One region of the Planococcus sp. VCh962 genome, then DNA from elsewhere that is predicted to be linked to it. Evidence: riboswitches for the same ligand, from Rfam matches in the RefSeq annotation. Region 1 holds a riboswitch; each other region holds the start of a gene.
What was found. A riboswitch is a leader RNA that binds a small molecule or an ion and turns the genes downstream of it on or off. The one in region 1 is predicted to bind S-adenosylmethionine.
Positions count from the first base shown of each region.

Region 2: it holds a riboswitch for S-adenosylmethionine, as region 1 does, so the genes downstream of both, AC3AQ9_RS12585 (LLM class flavin-dependent oxidoreductase) here and AC3AQ9_RS09225 (methionine ABC transporter ATP-binding protein) in region 1, are expected to answer to the same signal.
Region 3: it holds a riboswitch for S-adenosylmethionine, as region 1 does, so the genes downstream of both, AC3AQ9_RS13100 (bifunctional homocysteine S-methyltransferase/methylenetetrahydrofolate reductase) here and AC3AQ9_RS09225 (methionine ABC transporter ATP-binding protein) in region 1, are expected to answer to the same signal.
Region 4: it holds a riboswitch for S-adenosylmethionine, as region 1 does, so the genes downstream of both, AC3AQ9_RS18100 (aminotransferase class I/II-fold pyridoxal phosphate-dependent enzyme) here and AC3AQ9_RS09225 (methionine ABC transporter ATP-binding protein) in region 1, are expected to answer to the same signal.

Region 1 is NZ_JBYLHS010000002.1:382,822-387,263, reverse strand. Features, by position in the region: gene AC3AQ9_RS09235 (MetQ/NlpA family ABC transporter substrate-binding protein) at 58-897, opposite strand; gene AC3AQ9_RS09230 (methionine ABC transporter permease) at 977-1,627, opposite strand; gene AC3AQ9_RS09225 (methionine ABC transporter ATP-binding protein) at 1,617-2,648, opposite strand; SAM riboswitch class I at 2,787-2,900, opposite strand; gene AC3AQ9_RS09220 (glycerol-3-phosphate acyltransferase) at 3,028-3,669, opposite strand; SAM riboswitch class I at 3,801-3,916, shown strand; gene AC3AQ9_RS09215 (O-acetylhomoserine aminocarboxypropyltransferase/cysteine synthase family protein) at 4,019-4,442, shown strand, end outside.
Region 2 is NZ_JBYLHS010000003.1:267,353-271,794, reverse strand. Features, by position in the region: gene AC3AQ9_RS12590 (sodium:solute symporter family transporter) at 1-1,063, opposite strand, end outside; gene AC3AQ9_RS12585 (LLM class flavin-dependent oxidoreductase) at 1,179-2,570, opposite strand; SAM riboswitch class I at 2,690-2,796, opposite strand; gene AC3AQ9_RS12580 (GNAT family N-acetyltransferase) at 3,119-3,667, shown strand; gene AC3AQ9_RS12575 (hypothetical protein) at 3,713-4,069, opposite strand; gene AC3AQ9_RS12570 (tartrate dehydrogenase) at 4,131-4,442, opposite strand, start outside.
Region 3 is NZ_JBYLHS010000004.1:89,259-93,700, forward strand. Features, by position in the region: gene AC3AQ9_RS13090 (hypothetical protein) at 535-1,137, shown strand; gene AC3AQ9_RS13095 (DUF6920 family protein) at 1,298-2,161, shown strand; SAM riboswitch class I at 2,442-2,548, shown strand; gene AC3AQ9_RS13100 (bifunctional homocysteine S-methyltransferase/methylenetetrahydrofolate reductase) at 2,623-4,442, shown strand, end outside.
Region 4 is NZ_JBYLHS010000009.1:80,299-84,740, reverse strand. Features, by position in the region: gene ystJ (NADP-dependent malic enzyme) at 1-966, shown strand, start outside; gene AC3AQ9_RS18100 (aminotransferase class I/II-fold pyridoxal phosphate-dependent enzyme) at 1,044-2,219, opposite strand; SAM riboswitch class I at 2,350-2,452, opposite strand; gene AC3AQ9_RS18095 (antibiotic biosynthesis monooxygenase family protein) at 2,644-2,949, shown strand; gene AC3AQ9_RS18090 (hypothetical protein) at 2,946-3,299, shown strand; gene AC3AQ9_RS18085 (cobalamin B12-binding domain-containing protein) at 3,321-3,971, shown strand; gene AC3AQ9_RS18080 (STAS domain-containing protein) at 3,949-4,442, shown strand, end outside.

The DNA.
Region 1 (4,442 bases):
ATTATAGAATCAACCGAGCATTCAGCGGAATGAAGCCCCGCTGATTGAAGTTTCTCTTTATTGATAATCCACTAGCTCTTCTACAGGGACAAATGTCGGAATCTGGGCGCCTTTTGTATGTTCAATAATGAAATCTGCTGTATCTTCCTGTTGGTATAATTCAACGATTTTCAAGAAATCAGGATCATCAGCGTTTTCTTTGCTGGCAGCAATTAAGTTGATATAAGGCGCCGCTGTTTCACTTTCACGGGCAATCGGGTCTTCTGTCGGATTCAATCCTGCGTCAACCGCAACGCCGTTGTTGATGATGGAAGCAGCTACATCCGGCATAGCGCGTGGTGTCTGACCTGATACCATTGGAACCAGCTCGATTTTTTTGGGGTTTTCAATAATGTCATCCGCTGTTCCAGTCAATCCAGCATCTTCAGAAAGTTTGATCAATCCAGCCTCTTGCAATAGCAATAATCCGCGTCCCATATTTGTTGCTTCATTTGGCAAAGCAATTTGAGCACCTTCTGGAAGTTCGTCAATGGACTTGTACTTTTCTGAGTAAAGGCCCATCGGTGCAATAACTGTTGAACCGATGGGTACGATGTCAATATTATGTTCTGCAACAAATTCATCGAAATAGGAAATGGTTTGGAAAGCATTCAAATCCAATTCTCCTTCGGCAAGCGCCATGTTAGGAGCGACATAATCCGAAAACGTAACGATTTCAATGTCAATTCCTTCTTTTGCAGCTTTTTCCGCTACATAATCCCAGATTGTCGTGTCCGAACCACTGATGCCAAGTGTGACTTTTCTGTTTCCATCAGCACTTTCTTCATCGCCGCCTCCGCACGCTGCTAGGATCAAAGCCACCAAGGCCAGTAATAAAAGGGATGTAATTTTCTTCATGTTGTTATTCCTCCAATAGTTGTTTGTTTTAATATTGTTTGGCAATCAATTAAAATTTCACACATGCTGCCTGCAATTTTTAACTTCTTCTGACCCGTTTTGATAAGACGTTGCCAAACGATTGGACGCCTTGCACAAGGACAACAAGAATGGCAACGGTGATGAACATGACTAATGTGTCAAAGCGCTGGTATCCATAGGTAATCGCTAAATCTCCGAGACCGCCGCCACCGATTGCACCAGCCATAGCGGATGCCCCGATTAAACCGACAATTGCAATGGTCAGGGCCAGCACCAGTGAACTTAATGCTTCCGGGATTAAAAAGCGGAAGATGATCTGGGCTGGCGAAGCGCCCATTGCCTGAGCGGCTTCGATAACGCCTTTATCGACTTCTAAGAGCGAGTTCTCGATCAGCCGTGCAATATAAGGGCCAGCGTAAAAGACGAGAGGGACAATGGCAGCGGCTGTTCCGATGGATGTGCCAACGATCAGCCGGGTCAGTGGAATAATGGCAACCATCAAAATGATAAACGGCACGGACCGGAAAATATTGATGATGACATTCAGTACTTTTGAAACCGATTCGTTTTCCAATAAATGCCCTTTGCGGGTGACAACCAGCAAAATGCCAAGCGGGAATCCAATGATCAATGAAAAGAAAAAGGAAGCTCCCGTCATATAAACCGTTTCCCAAAGGGCCTCTAAAATTTGTTCGTTATCAATTAGCATAGTTTGCTACCTCCTCAACCTTGACTGTGTCGCTCCGGATAGCTTTTAAGGCCTGCTGGATTTCAACAGGAGGACCAGAAAACTCTACAATCAGATTGCCGTAAGGCGAGCCTTGCAGTTCTGTAATATTGCCGAACAGCACATTGAGATCCAAATTGAATTCGCGGGAAACTCTCGACATCAATGGCTGTCCGACCGCAGATCCGGTAAATTGGATGCGGTAAATCGCATGGCTGCGATTAGGATCCTGAATCTGGTTAAGCAATGATTCTGGGAGTTCATCGTTCATCACTGACCGGACAAACCTTTGGGTAGTGGGATGTTGCGGTTTAGTGAATACGTCGAATACGCTTCCTTGTTCAATCACTTTTCCTGCTTCGAGAACAGCCACTTTATCACAGATTTCACGAATAACACCCATTTCATGCGTAATCAATAATATAGTGATATTGTATTCACGATTGACGCGCCGGAGTAATTCCAGAATGGATTGCGTCGTCTGCGGATCAAGGGCTGACGTTGCTTCATCACATAAGAGAACAGAAGGATTAGTGGCAAGTGCGCGGGCAATGCCAATACGCTGTTTCTGTCCACCCGAGAGCTGGTCCGGATACTTTTCAGCCTGGTCAGCAAGGCCAACAAAGTCCAGCAGATCTTTGACTTGCTCTTTGATCTTGTTTTTTGGCGTTTTCGCTAAAATAAGCGGCATGGCTACATTGTGGAAAACGGTCTTCGAATTCAGCAAATTAAAGTGCTGGAAAATCATTCCGATGTCTTTCCGTGTTTCCCGTATTTCTTTGCTGGATAAAGTAGATATGTCTTTGCCGTGTATTAAAACCCGGCCGGTTGTTGGCCGTTCCAGCAAATTGACCGTTCGGATCAATGAACTTTTGCCGGCGCCGCTGAACCCGATGACGCCATATATTTCACCGGTTTCGACAGTTAAATCAATCCCGTTCAATGCATGGATTTCCTGTTTGCCGGACTGGTAGGTTTTTGCAACCCTTTCAAATTGAATCATCTGTCTGCCTCCTCTTGCTGTGGGAATTCTGCAAATCTTGTTGCGTACTTTTCTATCTTTCCTAATTATTGAACGAAAAAAAGCCTTCTTTTTTCTTATCGACAAGAAAAAAGAAGGCTTCGGCATGAAACCATCTCGCTCTCATCTTCCAAATGCAAAATCGCATTTGCAGGAGTTAGCACAGTTTTCGCATATAGCGAATCCGCTGCTGAAACGTCAAAGGGCCTGTCCCTCGGTTTCTCTGGATAAGAAAGTGATGTACGTTATTCGATTTGTAATGTTTACTTTATTGCGAAATAACGAATAAGTCAAGGGGATTTGCAATAAAAATTTAACTTAATACAGAAAAATATGAGTTGACCCAAGAGCGGCGGGCATCTTAGGCGGAGCCGGCCGGTTTTTTCCGGAAAACAGAAGAGACCTTATTTTCTGTTCCATTTTTAATGCGTGCGATGTTTTCGAGATGCTTCCAGAGCGCCATGGCAAACAAGGCGAAGGCTGTTACTAAAGGCCATAACCCTTCAGCCGGCCAGTAGGCGATGGCAAAAAACATGCCGTATAATACGAGAACTCCGACCACCAAATAGTCGGTAGCCAGCGCTGCCAGCACAAGCAGCAGCCCGCCGGCCAGGCCAAGCTTCCAATCAAGGGCTAACATGACGCCGATGACAGAAGCCGTTCCTTTTCCGCCATCAAAGTTCATATAGAACGGAAAGTTATGGCCGAAAATGACACCGGCTCCTGCGAAGAACAGCAGCATCCAAACCATTTCATCAGGGAAAGAAGAGCCGCTCAGCAACAAGCGGAAACCTGCCACAACAGCCGCTCCTTTAAGAATATCAAGAAAAGCTACCAGTGCTCCATATTTCCAGCCGAGAACAATGGCTGCATTTGATGCTCCTGAATTTTTGACGCCTTCTTTTTTGACATTTACGCCGGACAGCAGCTGGGCAGCAATAGAACCATGCAGACAGCCGATCAAATAACCTAAAATAAGTGCAAGTGCAATCCATACAATCATTATTGTTCACCTCTATTACTGTAAACGTATAAAAAAGTAATAGGTTTCAAAATCTTTTGAAAAAATGCACTTGACAAAATTATTTGTTTTATTTTATACTTCTCAACATGATGGAAAACTAAATCTGAATACTCTTATCAAGAGAGGCGGAGGGAATAGGCCCTATGATGCCCGGCAACCAACAAGCGACGCTTGGAAAGGTGCTAAATCCTACAGATCCGGGACGACGGGATCTGGCAGATGAGAGGAGGCAATCCGTATATGACGGCCCTCTTCTTAAGTGAAGGGGGCTTTTTTCTATTCCTCCTCAACCATGGTTTCCATCAAAAAAACCTTAGGAGGAAACAAAATGACAAACTTTAAACCTGAAACGCTTTTATTGCATGGGGCACAGCAACCGGATCCAGTAACTGGAGCCAGAGGGGTAGCCATCCATAAAACGACTTCTTATGTGTTTAAAAATACGGAGCATGCCCAGAATTTATTCGGGTTAAAAGAAACAGGAAATATTTACTCACGCATCATGAACCCGACGGTTGACGTTTTTGAACAGCGCGTGGCGCTTCTTGAAGGCGGAACAGCAGCGGTAGCTTTATCTTCAGGAATGGCAGCCATTGCTTTTTCTGTCCTGAACATAGCAGAAGCAGGCGATGAAATTGTGGCGGACGCCAATCTTTACGGCGGTACATACAGTCTTTTTGCCAACACATTGCCGCGTTATGGCATCACCGTTAAATTCGTGGATGGCACGAATCCGGAAAACTTCCGTGGAG
Region 2 (4,442 bases), on a different contig from region 1:
TGCTGTTGGTGATGCCGAGATACAGGCTGTCGGTTGTCGACAGGATGGCGGAAATCAATCCCATGACAAGCAAGGCAACGATGACAACCGGGAAGGCTTCCATGATATAGGCCGGGATGGCACTGTCCGCTGAAGCGAGACCCGGCAAGATAACGCGTGCCGCAAGGCCGGCAAAGACCGAAAAGACGGATAAGACGAAGAGGGAAAACCCGGCTGATAAAGTGAAGGTCCGCAAATCCTCTTCTTTTTCAACGGTCAACACTTTGTTCATCAAATGCGGCAGCAGTACGAATGAAAACAGCAGCCACTGGATGCTTAAAATAGCAAAGCCGCTATAGAAAGGGCCACCGTTTGAGAGCGGTGCCACCAACGCCGGATCGATTGCACGGAGTTCCGAGTAAAGTGTTCCGAAGACATTCATGCCCCCACCAATCGTCCACAGCAGCGAGAGGAACAGCAGGATCGAAACAACCGCCATCGCGGTGCCTTGTATACCGTCACTGACTATCTGGGCAAAAGCGCCACCGAGACTGACGTAGACAATGGTAATGCCGACGCCGATCGCAATGCCCCACATATACGGGATGCCGATGACCGTTTCAAACATCGTGGCAAGCCCAACATTCTGGCCAACAATATAATAGATATTGAACAATACCAAAAGTGCCACGAGCACTTGAAGCGTTTTGCTATTATAGCGATTGCCGAGCCATTGTGGAAGGGTCAGGCTGCCGCCATTTTTCTGGCCATAGCGCCAGAAGGTCTTCGTGAACAGCAGCAAACCGAGCCATGTGACGCCAAAGCAGCCAATGGTGTACCATAATGTCGACAACCCATATGTATAGGCCCAGCCCGGGACGCCGAGGAATAAATTCGCGCTCGCGTAGGAAGCGCCGAAACTCAGGCCGACCAAAGACGGCCTTATTTTACCTTTAGCAAGGGCAAAGCCTTTCATCGAACCGCTGTGGACAGCGCCTTTCTTGCCGAGCCACGTCGTCCATGCAAAATAGCCGACAAGCATTACGATAATAAATGGCAGTAGCCATGTTGTATTTTCACTCATTGCTTTCCTCTCCTTTCTGCTTCGTTTTTGGATAGATCTTATCCCATAGTGCCAGTCCGGCAATCCAGAAAACCGCGACTGCAATCCAGTAAGCTGTAATCATGTCCACTCCCCCTTAGTTTTCAACCGGCTGGTGCAATTGTTTGTAGCTTGCTCCGGGATGCGTTTCTTTCAATCCGGTCTGGCCTTTTCCATAAATTTTTTCGCGATATGTGCCTTCTGCATATTCTTTCTGGACAAGGCCGCGTTCCTGCAGGACAGGAATGACGAGTTCAACAAAGTCCTTAAAACTGCCAGGGGCTAGCGTATAGGCGAGGTTGAAGCCGTCAACGCCTGTTTCTTCCGCCCAATATTCGATTTCATCCGCAATCTGTTCTGGAGTCCCTACTGCGACGGGCCCTCTGCCGCCAATGCCGACAAATGTGGCAAGTTCACGGATGGTCCATTTGCGGTCCGGATCGGCACGTGTAAATACTTCCACCGCTGACTGCATGGCATTGCTTTGGATATACTCCAACGTGTCGTCAGGATCATAGCCTGAAAAATCGATGCCCGTCCAGCCGCCGAGCAGCGCAAGAGCTCCTTCGTAACTGACGTAGCTTTTCAGTTCCTCGTATTTGGCTTGCGCTTCCTCTTCCGTCTTGCCGACGATGGCCGTGAATGTTGTATAGACGATGACATCTTCGGGATTGCGCCCGTTTGCCTGGATCCGTTCCCGCAATGCGGCTACTCCCTTTTTCACTACTTGGGTTGTCGGTCCCGCTGTGAAGACGGATTCCGCATGCTTGGCTGCAAATTCACGGCCGCGCGGTGAAGCGCCTGCCTGAAACAACACCGGTGTACGCTGCGGCGAAGGTTCTGACAAGTGCGCGCCAGGCACTTTGAAATATTTCCCTTCATGCCGGATGTCATTGACCTTTGAAGGATCGGTGTAGACTTTCGTCTGTTTATCGCGGACGACAGCGCCCTCTTCCCAGCTTCCTTCCCATAGCTTATAGCAGACCTCCAGAAACTCAGCTGCGAAGTCGTAGCGCTGGTCATGGTTCATTTGATCTTCCAGACCGATATTGAGCGCAGCACTTTTCAGATAAGAGGTCACCACATTCCAGCCGATCCGCCCTTTCGTCAAATGATCCAGTGTCGACATGCGCCGCGCAAATGTATAAGGATGTTCATGACTGACCGAAGCTGTGACCCCGAAACTCAAATGTTTAGTTACTGAAGACATCAGCGGCACGACCAGCAGCGGATCATTGACCGGAGACTGTACGGCATTGCGGAGCGCGGCATCCCGGGATCCGTTATAAACGTCATAAGTACCCAGCACATCCGCCAAAAACACCGCATCGAATTTCCCTTTTTCCAAAAGCTTGGCAAGTTCAATCCAGTATTCACTGTCTGTGTACGTATGGGAACGATCGTCTTCATGTACCCATAAGCCAGGGGACTGGTGCCCACCCGCACATACCATTTCAAATGCGTTCAAGTAAATCCGTTTCTTCGTCATATTCTTCCTCCTCATTTTTAATCGTTAAATTTATGCGGCACCGACAGCAGAAAATATAAAAAGCCCTCTTTTTCTCAACAATCGAGAAAAGAGGGCTGCGTAAATGGACAGAATCCGCTCTCTTATCTCCCAAGAAAAAATCTTGCTGGAATTAGCACCTTTCCGACAAATGTCAGAGGTTGCTGAAGCGTCAATGGGCCAGTCCCTCGGCTTCTCTGGATAAGATTATTAAATTTAAATCCAATCATAATACTAGGAAATATTAAAGTCAACCAAACATTTCAAATTTTATAACTACTTATTCCGGTATTAATTTACAGGTTTTTCTTTGAACCTTTTCCCTGTCGTGTTTAAAGCGCTTTCTAAAATTCTTAATCTTTTTATTTTACCGTCAACTTTTCCACATTGTTTATTGCCATCCATTATTAAAAATTCTATGATGGAACTACTACAGGTTAAGGGGTTGAGGTTATTGCGTATGACAGACCGGTTTTCAATTAATGAGGTGTTGAAAAATCACAAATGCTAAGGAGACTGACATGACAACCATTACTTCAAACCTTTTTACCGGTGAAAAGCTGAAGCTTTCACTGCCGCGAGAAGAAGACACAGACATCATGCTGCAATGGGGAGAAGACGCGGAATATCTGCGGAACGTCGATACCGAGTTCGCCCTTCCCCGCAGCCGGGAGCAGCTTTCTGGTGAAGGCGCCCCGAACCCTAATGAAGCTTATTTCCGACTGAGAACAATTAATGGAGACCGTTTGATCGGCTTCATTGTTATCCACTCAATTGAATGGAATAACCGCGCCGGGATGATGGCCATCGGCATCGGGGATGCCGCGGACCGCAGCAAAGGCTACGGATCGGATGCGCTGAAACTGATTCTCCGCTATGCTTTCCATGAATTGAACCTGGACCGGGTCGGCCTCGAAGTGATCGAGTACAATAAAGGCGGCATCCGGGCATATGAAAAAGCGGGCTTTCAAATAGAAGGCCGCAAGCGCTCGATGGTTTACCGTGACGGCAAACGCTTTGACGTCATCGTGATGGGGATTTTGCGCCCCGAATGGGAAGCTATCCATTTCGGAAATTGAATAACGGCAGCCCGGCATCATTTGAGATGCCGGGCTGTTTTGGATTTAATGAATCTGTTTTTCAAATAAAACAAAGCGGTCATTGTACTTGGAAATCCGGTGCAGCAACATCAAATTGACGATCAGAAGCCCTGCTGAAATCAGCAGCGTCAGCTGGATCCCGAGCAGGAACAGCCCACTGACTTGTCCAATTAGCATTCCAATGACCGGCAGCACGATGACGCCGCCGAACAACTGAAACCTTTTAAGCGATAGTAAAACAGTCCATCCCGGTTTGGAATGGATCGCCTTTCTTAGACCAATAGCTATTCTTATAGCTGGTTGATGATTTCCGCCGGATTGATTACTGCCTGCCCACAATCCGGATTTTGCAGACGTCCACCTCGTTTCCGTTGGAGCCAAGCAGTTCTTTCAATACACCGGTTCTTCTATCCGCATCCGCTTCCAGTCAATTTCTTAATTCTCATTTATGAACTTCCTCCTTTACAGCAGACAAGTTTTCAATAATTGCATCTGTTACTGCCTGAGTGTCATGCGTCCCTCCGATATCACGTGTCATGATGCCTTGGCGCGTCGTTTCAGCAATAGCCCAGTTCAGCAGCTCCGCTTCTTCCTTAAGCCCAAGATGATCAAGCATCATCGCTACACTGCCAATGGAACCGATTGGATTCGCGATGCCTTTGCCTACGATATCTGGCGCGGAACCGTGGACCGATTCAAACATGCTTGGAGTATTCCGCTCCGGGTTGAGGTTTGCGCTTGGCGCGAGACCCAG
Region 3 (4,442 bases), on a different contig from region 1:
TTTGAGTTTTCGCCGTTTCTTCACTAGTTCTGAGTCTTTAATGCGCTATTCAGCTGCTTTTTCAAAAGAGTGAGCTTTGTATATGCCAAAAGCCAGTTCGGCAATTCGTTCCAATCCGTTATAAATTATTCATCATGATGAGTGAAATTATTATATCCGTTTTCGCAAAGAAATAAAGAAAGGCAAACTTTTTATTGCTAATCATTAAAATTCATATTTTTAAGTATAGAGTTTTGGATAAAATAATTTCAATCTTATCGAGTAGCAAAAAATTTTTCACTTATTATTATAGTTAAAATTGCTGGCTTCAATGCCGTTCGGAAATTTCTTTAATTCTTCAGGCAACGATAAAATTAGCATGGACCTTTTTGTTTTTAAAATGTTGTAGACTAGCTGTTGATTACTAATTATAATTAGAAAAATAGGAATTTTTAATCACTTGTGTGTGAGGCTTTATAATTACCTTGATTAGAATTATATGTTAATACGTTGAAAGAAAAAGAAAAGACGTTAGGAAAAGAGGGGATCAACAGGATGAAATGGCTGCCTACACGAAAGAATAAAATTGAAGCTTTTTGGAAATGGTTCGAGGAGAATGAGGGAATTTACTTTGAGTTGGCTGAAGAAAATAGGGAAGAGCTTTTTGATGAATTGCAGCAAAAGCTTCAGAAAGTGAATAAGCATCTCGTTTTTGAGTTCAGTGCTGAGCCGGAGAACGGCAAACGCGAATTTATTATCAGTGCGGACGGCATAGTAGAGGGTTTTGAAGCGGTGTTTGATTTGCAGGAAACTGCTCCGGAACTTGAACGCTTTGAAATCATTGCTTTCAGGCAGCCTTCAGAAGAAGAGTTCAGTGTTTATTATGGAAAAAGGGAATTGACATGGGAGGATGTCTATTATACAGCGCTTCAGGATGTAGAGCAGGAAGAAGTCAATATGATGCTTTATATCAAAGGGCTGACAGAAGAAAATGAGGAGGAAATTATTCCGATTGTCTTCATCCTTCTGGACTCGGTGATCGGCGAATACAATATGGGAGTGCATGTTGGAAGCGTCGAGTTCCACCCGTTTGAAGATCAGCCAAACATTCGGCCGCTCTATACTTTAAAAGAGTTTTTCCCGGTGGAAAGTATATGAAATCGGTTGGGTGAATAAACCTTAAAAGCTTTGTTGAAGATGGAACTGGAGGAATTGAATGCATGGGAACAAATTACTCGCATAAATCATTTTTTCTGACAGGAAAAACTCTTCCAATGTCGTATATTAGGTAGTAATGCAAAAATGGAGGTGCTGTAAGATGAGGAAGAGAGTCGTGACTTCACTTTTCGTCGTTGCTGTAGCTGCGTTATATAAAGGGGCGTTGTGGAATTTCAGCAGCCAGAGCAAGAAACAAATTGACCAGCAGCTGGCAAAGGTTCCGGATGCAGAGCCGCGTGAAATAACAGAGGATATGCTGGAGCCGCTTCCAGCACCTGTGAAAAAATGGCTGACCCATGTCGGGATTGTCGGCAAGGACCAAATCCGTACTATTTTTCTTAGGCAAACCGGCTGGATGAGGTTGAAGCCCGAACAGCAGGAGTGGATAAAAGCGGAAGCGGAACAGACCGTTACGACCGATCCGCCGTCGTTTACCTGGACAGTGAAAATGAACATGCTGCCTTTTGTCCAAGTTGTGGGCCGGGACAGTTTCGAATCAGGAAAAGCTGACATGCTGGTTAAAGCAGGAGGGCTGTTTCCGCTTACCCGAGTAGCTGATAATGAAAAAACGGATCAGTCGGCATTGCAGCGGTATTTAATGGAAGTGTCCTGGTATCCGACAGCCGCCCTCAGCCCCTATATCAACTGGGAAGAAATTGATGAAAATACAGCCAAGGCCACCATGGATTATCAAGGGGTATCGGGATCGGCAATATATCATTTTAAGGAAGACGGAGAGCTGCAGAAAATTGTCGCCCATCGCTACAAAGACAATAGCCCGGAAGCGCCACTTGTGCCGTGCGTGGCTGAAATCAAAGAGCATCACAGCGCTGGCGGAATCAAAGTCCCTTCAAAGATCGAAATTACGTGGCAGCTGGAAGATGGAGATTTTACCTGGTACAAATTCGAGGTCCACGCAGCGGAATTTGATCCAATTCAAGCGGCAAAAAACACACCTCTTTGATAAATCACTCTTCAACACAGAAAGTTCAATCTTTTTAGATAAATCAACTTGACCTGAAGCCTGGATACAGGTAGGATTTGAAGATATAAAGAGAAACTTCAATCAGTGGGGATCTTACTCCACTGATGGTTAGTTGAATCAATCGGACTTTTACGGTCAGTCGGCTTCCCGCTTGCCAAAGCGGGAGCCATACTGCCCGTTAAAGTGGAATAAAGAGAAACATCAGTCAAAGGAATCGCCACTCATTGCCGTTAACATCGAATCATAACTGAATAGTGAATTCTTATCGAGAGAAGTCGAGGGACTGGCCCTATGACGCTTCAGCAACCAGCCATTAATGGTCAGGTGCTAAATCCAGCAGGCATGCAAATGTCTGGCAGATGAAAAGGAACGAGTTTATTAATCGTAAAGCCTTCTTTTTCAAAGATGGCTTTTTTTGTATATTTAGGAGGGTGAAGAGCATGGGTTTACTAGATGAGCTAAAGACGAGAATACTGACGGCAGACGGCGCGATGGGAACCCTATTGTATTCTTACGGCATCGAATACTGCAATGAGGAATTGAATTTGCAGCGGCCGGAAATCATTGAAAAGATTCACCAGGAATACATTCAGGCAGGTGCGGACATTATCCAAACCAATACGTATGGCGGCAATGCCTTAAAACTTGCGCGCTATGGATTGGAACATCAAGTCAAAGAGATCAACGAAGCGGCTATTCGCATCGCGAAAAGAGCAGCTGCCGCCGGCGACCAATTTGTTTTTGGGACAATTGGCGGCATCCGGGGCATCCGGAAAAGCGATGCCACTCTGCAGGAAATCATCGCGATGGTGGATCAGCAAGCAGGATATTTACTGGCGGGAGACCCGGATGCCTTGCTGCTTGAGACTTATTATGATTTTGAAGAACTGGCTGCGACCGTCAGCCATTTACGGAAAGTGACCGATGTGCCGCTGATTGCCCAAGTGTCGATGCACGAGCCGGGCATTTTGCAAAACGGCATGGCTTTGAATGATGCCCTGCACCAGCTGGAAGGATTAGGTGCGGACATTGTCGGTGTCAATTGCCGTTTGGGGCCGCATCATACGATCCAGGCGCTGGAAGAAGTATCGTTGCCGGAAAAAGCGTTCCTTTCGGCTTATCCGAACGCCAGCTTACTGGATCTTGAAAATGGCCGTGTGGTCTATGAGTCGGAAGCTGATTATTTCGGGCGTGCAGGATTATTATTAAGAGAAGAAGGCGCGCGCCTGATTGGCGGCTGTTGCGGCACCACGCCAAAGCACATCGAAGCGCTGAAAAAGCGCATCGGCAATTTAAAACCGATTACCCAAAAAGAAGTGATAAAGAAAAAGCCGATTGTTATTCGCGAAGCAGAAGCACTGGAAGTAGCACCGCTTCATGAAAAAGCGAAAACGGAACGCACCATTATTGTGGAGCTGGATACACCGAAACATTTGGATATTACAAAGTTCATTGAAGGTTCAAAAGCGCTGAATGCAGCAGGTGTGGACGCAGTTACGATGGCGGACAATTCACTCGCTTCTCCAAGAGTCAGCAATCTGGCAATGGGATCCATCTTGAAACACCAGGAACAAATCCGCCCTCTTGCACATATTACATGCCGCGACCGGAATTTGATCGGCTTGCAGTCGCATTTGATGGGACTCGATGCATTGGGAATCCATGATATTCTTGCAGTAACAGGAGACCCGACAAAAGTGGGGGATTTTCCTGGGGCGACAAGTGTTTATGATGTCTCGAGCCTGGAATTGATCCAGTTGATCAAAAAGCTGAATGAAGGCATTTCATTTTCCGGTAAACCGCTGCGCAAAAAAGCGAACTTCTCCGTAGCTGCCGCATTTAATCCGAATGTCCGCGTTTTAGACCGGGCAGTCGCGCGGCTTGAAAAGAAAATAGAAAGCGGGGCGGATTATTTCATTTCGCAGCCGGTTTACACAAAAGAGAAAATCGTTGAAATCTATGAAGCGACAAAGCATTTGAAAACCCCTATTTTCCTCGGAGTGATGCCTTTGACCAGTATCCGCAGTGCCGAATTCCTGCATAATGAAGTGCCTGGCATCAAGTTGTCGGAAGATGCACTGGAGCGGATGCGTGCTTGCGGCAATGATAAAGACCGCGCTACCAAAGAAGGCATCCAGATTGCAAAAGAATTGATCGATACAGCAGCGGATTTATTCCATGGCATTTACTTGATCACCCCATTTTTCCGCTACGATATGTCTTTGGAATTGATTGAATATATCCGCCAACTTGATATACA
Region 4 (4,442 bases), on a different contig from region 1:
ATGGAAGGAAAGGCTGTATTGTTCAAAGAGTTTGCTGGTGTGGACGCTTTCCCGATTTGCTTGAATACTACCGATGCTGAAACAATTATTCAAACCGTCAAATTGCTGGAACCCGGTTTTGGCGGGGTGAACTTAGAAGATATTTCCGCTCCGACATGTTTTATTGTTGAAGAGCGTTTGAAAGCAGAAATGGGCATTCCGGTGTTCCATGACGATCAGCATGGAACAGCAATTGTTACATTAGCTGGTTTGATCAACGCTCTAAAATTAGTCGGAAAAAATATTTCAGAAACAAAAATAGTCGTCAACGGAGCAGGCGCTGCTGGCATAGCGGTGGTTAAGCTATTGAGAAAGTTCGGCTGCAGCCAGCTGATCATGTGTGACACCAAAGGAGCTATTTTTGAAGGGCGGACCTACGGCATGAATCCGTTCAAGGAAAAAGTTGCAGAAAACACCAATACGGAACGCATTGAAGGATTACTGAGCGAAGTGATCAAAGGTGCAGATGTCTTTATCGGGGTTTCAGCAGAAGGTGCTCTTACCCAGGACATGGTGCGCAGTATGGCTCAAGATTCCATCATTTTCGCAATGGCCAATCCAAATCCGGAAATCCTGCCGCATTTGGCGAAAGAGGCAGGGGCTCGTGTAGTGGGAACTGGCCGCTCTGATTTCCCGAATCAAGTCAATAATGTATTGGCATTCCCAGGGATTTTCAGAGGTGCATTGGACGTTCAGGCAAGTGCAATCAATGATGAAATGAAAGTTGCGGCTGTACATGCGATTGCCAGTTTGATTGAGGATAAGGCAATCCATGATGATTACGTGATTCCGGCTCCATTCGATCTGCGGGTAGCACCAGCAGTGGCAGAAGCTGTTGCAAAAGCAGCAGTGGAAACAGGTGTAGCAAAATACGCATCTGTGCAGGAAAATCAGTCAGTTGAAGTTGCGACCGGGTCAGGCAGTTAACATATATATAGAAGAAAGCCGTTCAATCTAATCGATTGAACGGCTTTTTTGTTGGACAAGAGGAGAAAAGTTGCTATTTATCGTATAGACGATGTGATTCCGGCAGATTCCCGGACTTTCTGCAATGCTTGTTCCAAGTCTTCCAGTAAATCATCGGTATGTTCCAATCCGACTGACAGGCGCAATAATCCGTCTGTAATGCCCCGCTTTTCACGTTCTTCTCTCGGCATAGAGGCATGGGACATCGTCGCTGGATACGATAAAATCGACTCGACTGCGCCTAAGCTGACAGCGAAGATGGGAATGCGCAAGCTCTCAACAAACGTCCAGGCAGCTGCTTTATCTGCCAAGCGAAATGACAGGACTGCTCCTGCACCTGAGGCTTGCCGTTCATGGATCGGGTAGCCCGGATGGAAACGAAAACCCGGATAAAAAACTTCTTCAATTACCGGATGGCTGTGCAGATAATCGGCGATGATGCGAGCTGAAGCGGCTGACTGCTTGAGCCGGGCCCCCAAAGTTTTAATGCCTTGGATCAAGTTATAGGAATCCTGTGCTCCTAAAACAGAACCGAATGTGTTTTGAATAAACCCAAGCCGGTCGCCCAGTTCCACATCTTTTGTAACGGCAAGCCCTGCAATGATATCACTGTGTCCAGAAAGGAATTTCGTCGCACTATGAAGGACAAGGTCTGCTCCGAGGTCCAGCGGATTTTGATAAAGCGGCGTCATGAAGGTATTGTCGACAAATGTCAGGCAATCGTTGGCTTTTGCCAGTTTTGCGGCAATTTCAATATCGGTGATGTTCATGACTGGATTAGAAGGTGTCTCAATATAAATCACTTTAGTATTTGGCCGGATTGCTTCAGCCATTTTACTTAAATCGGTCATATTGACAAACGTGTAATCGATTTGGAATTTGTTCAGCACTTCTGTAACAAAACGGTAAGTGCCGCCGTAGACGTCTTCAGACACCAATACATGATCGCCTGCAGAAAGAAGCATGAACGCGGAAGAGATGGCGGACATGCCGGAAGCGAACGCAAAACCGCGTGTGCCATTTTCCAGTTTGGCGATTGTTTCTTCCAGCTTTAAGCGCGTCGGGTTTCCTGAACGGCTATAATCGAAAGGACCAAATTCATCAAAGCTTGGCTGGTGAAAGGTCGAAGACAAGTATATAGGCACATTTACTGCACCGGTTCGCCGGTCAACTCCGGTTGAATGGATAAATTGAGTTTCCAAATGATCGGTCATAAGTGACAAACCTCCTCTTCAAATTTGGCGAAAGCCTAAGGGAAATCGATGATTAAAACTTCGCCATCTTTTTAATAAAAACAGGGGCTTTCTTCAAAAAAGAAGAAAGCCCCTGTTCAGGAACACAATCTTCTCATCTTTTAGGCGAATGCCTATTGGAATTAGCACCGTGGCCGCGAGGCTGGTTGCTGAGACATCATAGGGCCAAATCCCTCCGTCTCTCTTGATAAGAAATTAAATATGAAGTTATACGCTGTTCGATATTTCAAAGTTTAGAGCAATTCGAATAGAAGTGCAAGGGAAAAGTGAAAATTATCAAAAAATGACTTTGAACCGAAAGGGAGTTCGGCAACAGTGCATTTCTTTTAATTCGAATAGCGAAAGGTTATAATTAGCAATATCAATCATTAAAAGGGGAATGTGGATGTATATTGTGACGTCAACAGTAGAAGTGCCAGAAGAAAAGACAAAGGATCTCATAAAAATATATCAAAATCGTTCCCGGCGGGTGGACCAGGCCGAAGGCTTTCATCAGTTTCGCCTGATTCAGAACACTAAAAAGTTAAATGAATTGACGGTGCATTTGGAATGGCATTCAAAAGAAGCTTATTTGAAATGGGTCCGAAGCAATGAATTCAAAGAAATCCATGAACTTGAAAAACATTATCCGGACAAGGCATTAGCAGGAATCGTGCCGAAAGTCCGGCAATACGAGGTCGTCGCCGAATGAACAAAGCTATTAAAGATCAAATCGCCTTGGAAACAGCCACAAGCATTTATGAAGCGTATCCAAGCCTTTGGGAACGGTTCGGTGAACAGGGCTTCCAGCATACCGAGAAAGACAATCATCATCATTTGGATCATCTCGAAACAGCTTATGAACTGGAAGACAAACAAGTATTTTTAGATTACAGCCGCTGGCTGGAAACGGTATTGAACAGCCGCAATGTGGAAACAGCACTCATCATTGATAATTTTGAACGGCTCATTAAGATTCTTCCAGGAAAAACGGAAAAACTTGAAGAAAACTTTATGCTGGATTGCCTTCGGCAAGCAAATAAATTACTTTCTAAATCGTAGCAAAAGGAGGTTGAGGAGATAATGCAGCCAACCCAACTAGCGGAATTGTTTCTGCAAGGGGAAGATATGGAAGCATTGCGCCAGATTCAATCTTTTCTTGAAAGCCATAGCCGAAAAGAATTGTTCGACCAATTACTGACGCCGGCGATGTATCATGTCGGCACGTTATGGGAAAACAATGAAATCACAGTTGCCGATGAACATTTGGCTACCGCAATCTGCGATTTCGTGGTATCTGCTGTAGAAAATAGAAAACTGGCAGAAAGCGGCGGGGAAAGAAAAGTCATGGTATTGGGGCCAGAAGGAGAAGACCATTATATCGGATTGAAGATGGTGGCATCTCTGTTCCGGGAATATGGCTGGTCGGTCCAATATATGGGACCGAATCTGCCACTGCCGCATGCTTTGGAAGCAGCAGAAAAATGGAAACCTGACGTCATTGCTTTGTCGGCAGCGCTAGCTTACAGATTGCCTTTATTGAAAACCTACGTAAATGAATTTTTGGCATTGAAGTTCCAGCCGGCTGTTCTGGTCGGCGGACGTGCAGTCAATATTTCGAATTCGAATTCTTTAAGAAACAGCGGGGCAATGGTGGTAAGAGACTTAAACCAATTAGAACTTTGGATCAAGACGGGAGAGAAGCCTGAAAATGACTACGAAATCTCAATTTAATGGTTTGCCGCTCCCGGCATTTAAAGTGAACAATGAATTATCTGTAGTTGACTACTCTATTGAAGCATATGAATTATTTGGAGAATGCCGCAAATTCACAGATATCGTTGATGCAGATAGTTTGCAAAAAGCTCGGACTTTGCTGAGTTCCGAACCCCTTCAGCCTAAATTTGAACTGAATTTCGTCTCTAACAAAGGCGATTTATTTTTAGCGGATGTTTATGGCAATTGGAGTGATCCGACCTTTCTTTCTCTTATCATTGTGCCGAAGGACAATCAGCTGGAACGTGTTTCGGGCCAATTGGCCAAACTTCGGGAAAGACTTCGGGAAACGGATTATGATCTTTTTCAGGAAAAAGAACGAACGCTGGAATTGCTTCAAAAAGTGAGGGAATTATCTGCACCATGCATCCAGTTGGATACACAACGGCTGCTCATTCCCTTATTTGGCGATTTGACTGAAGAACAGGT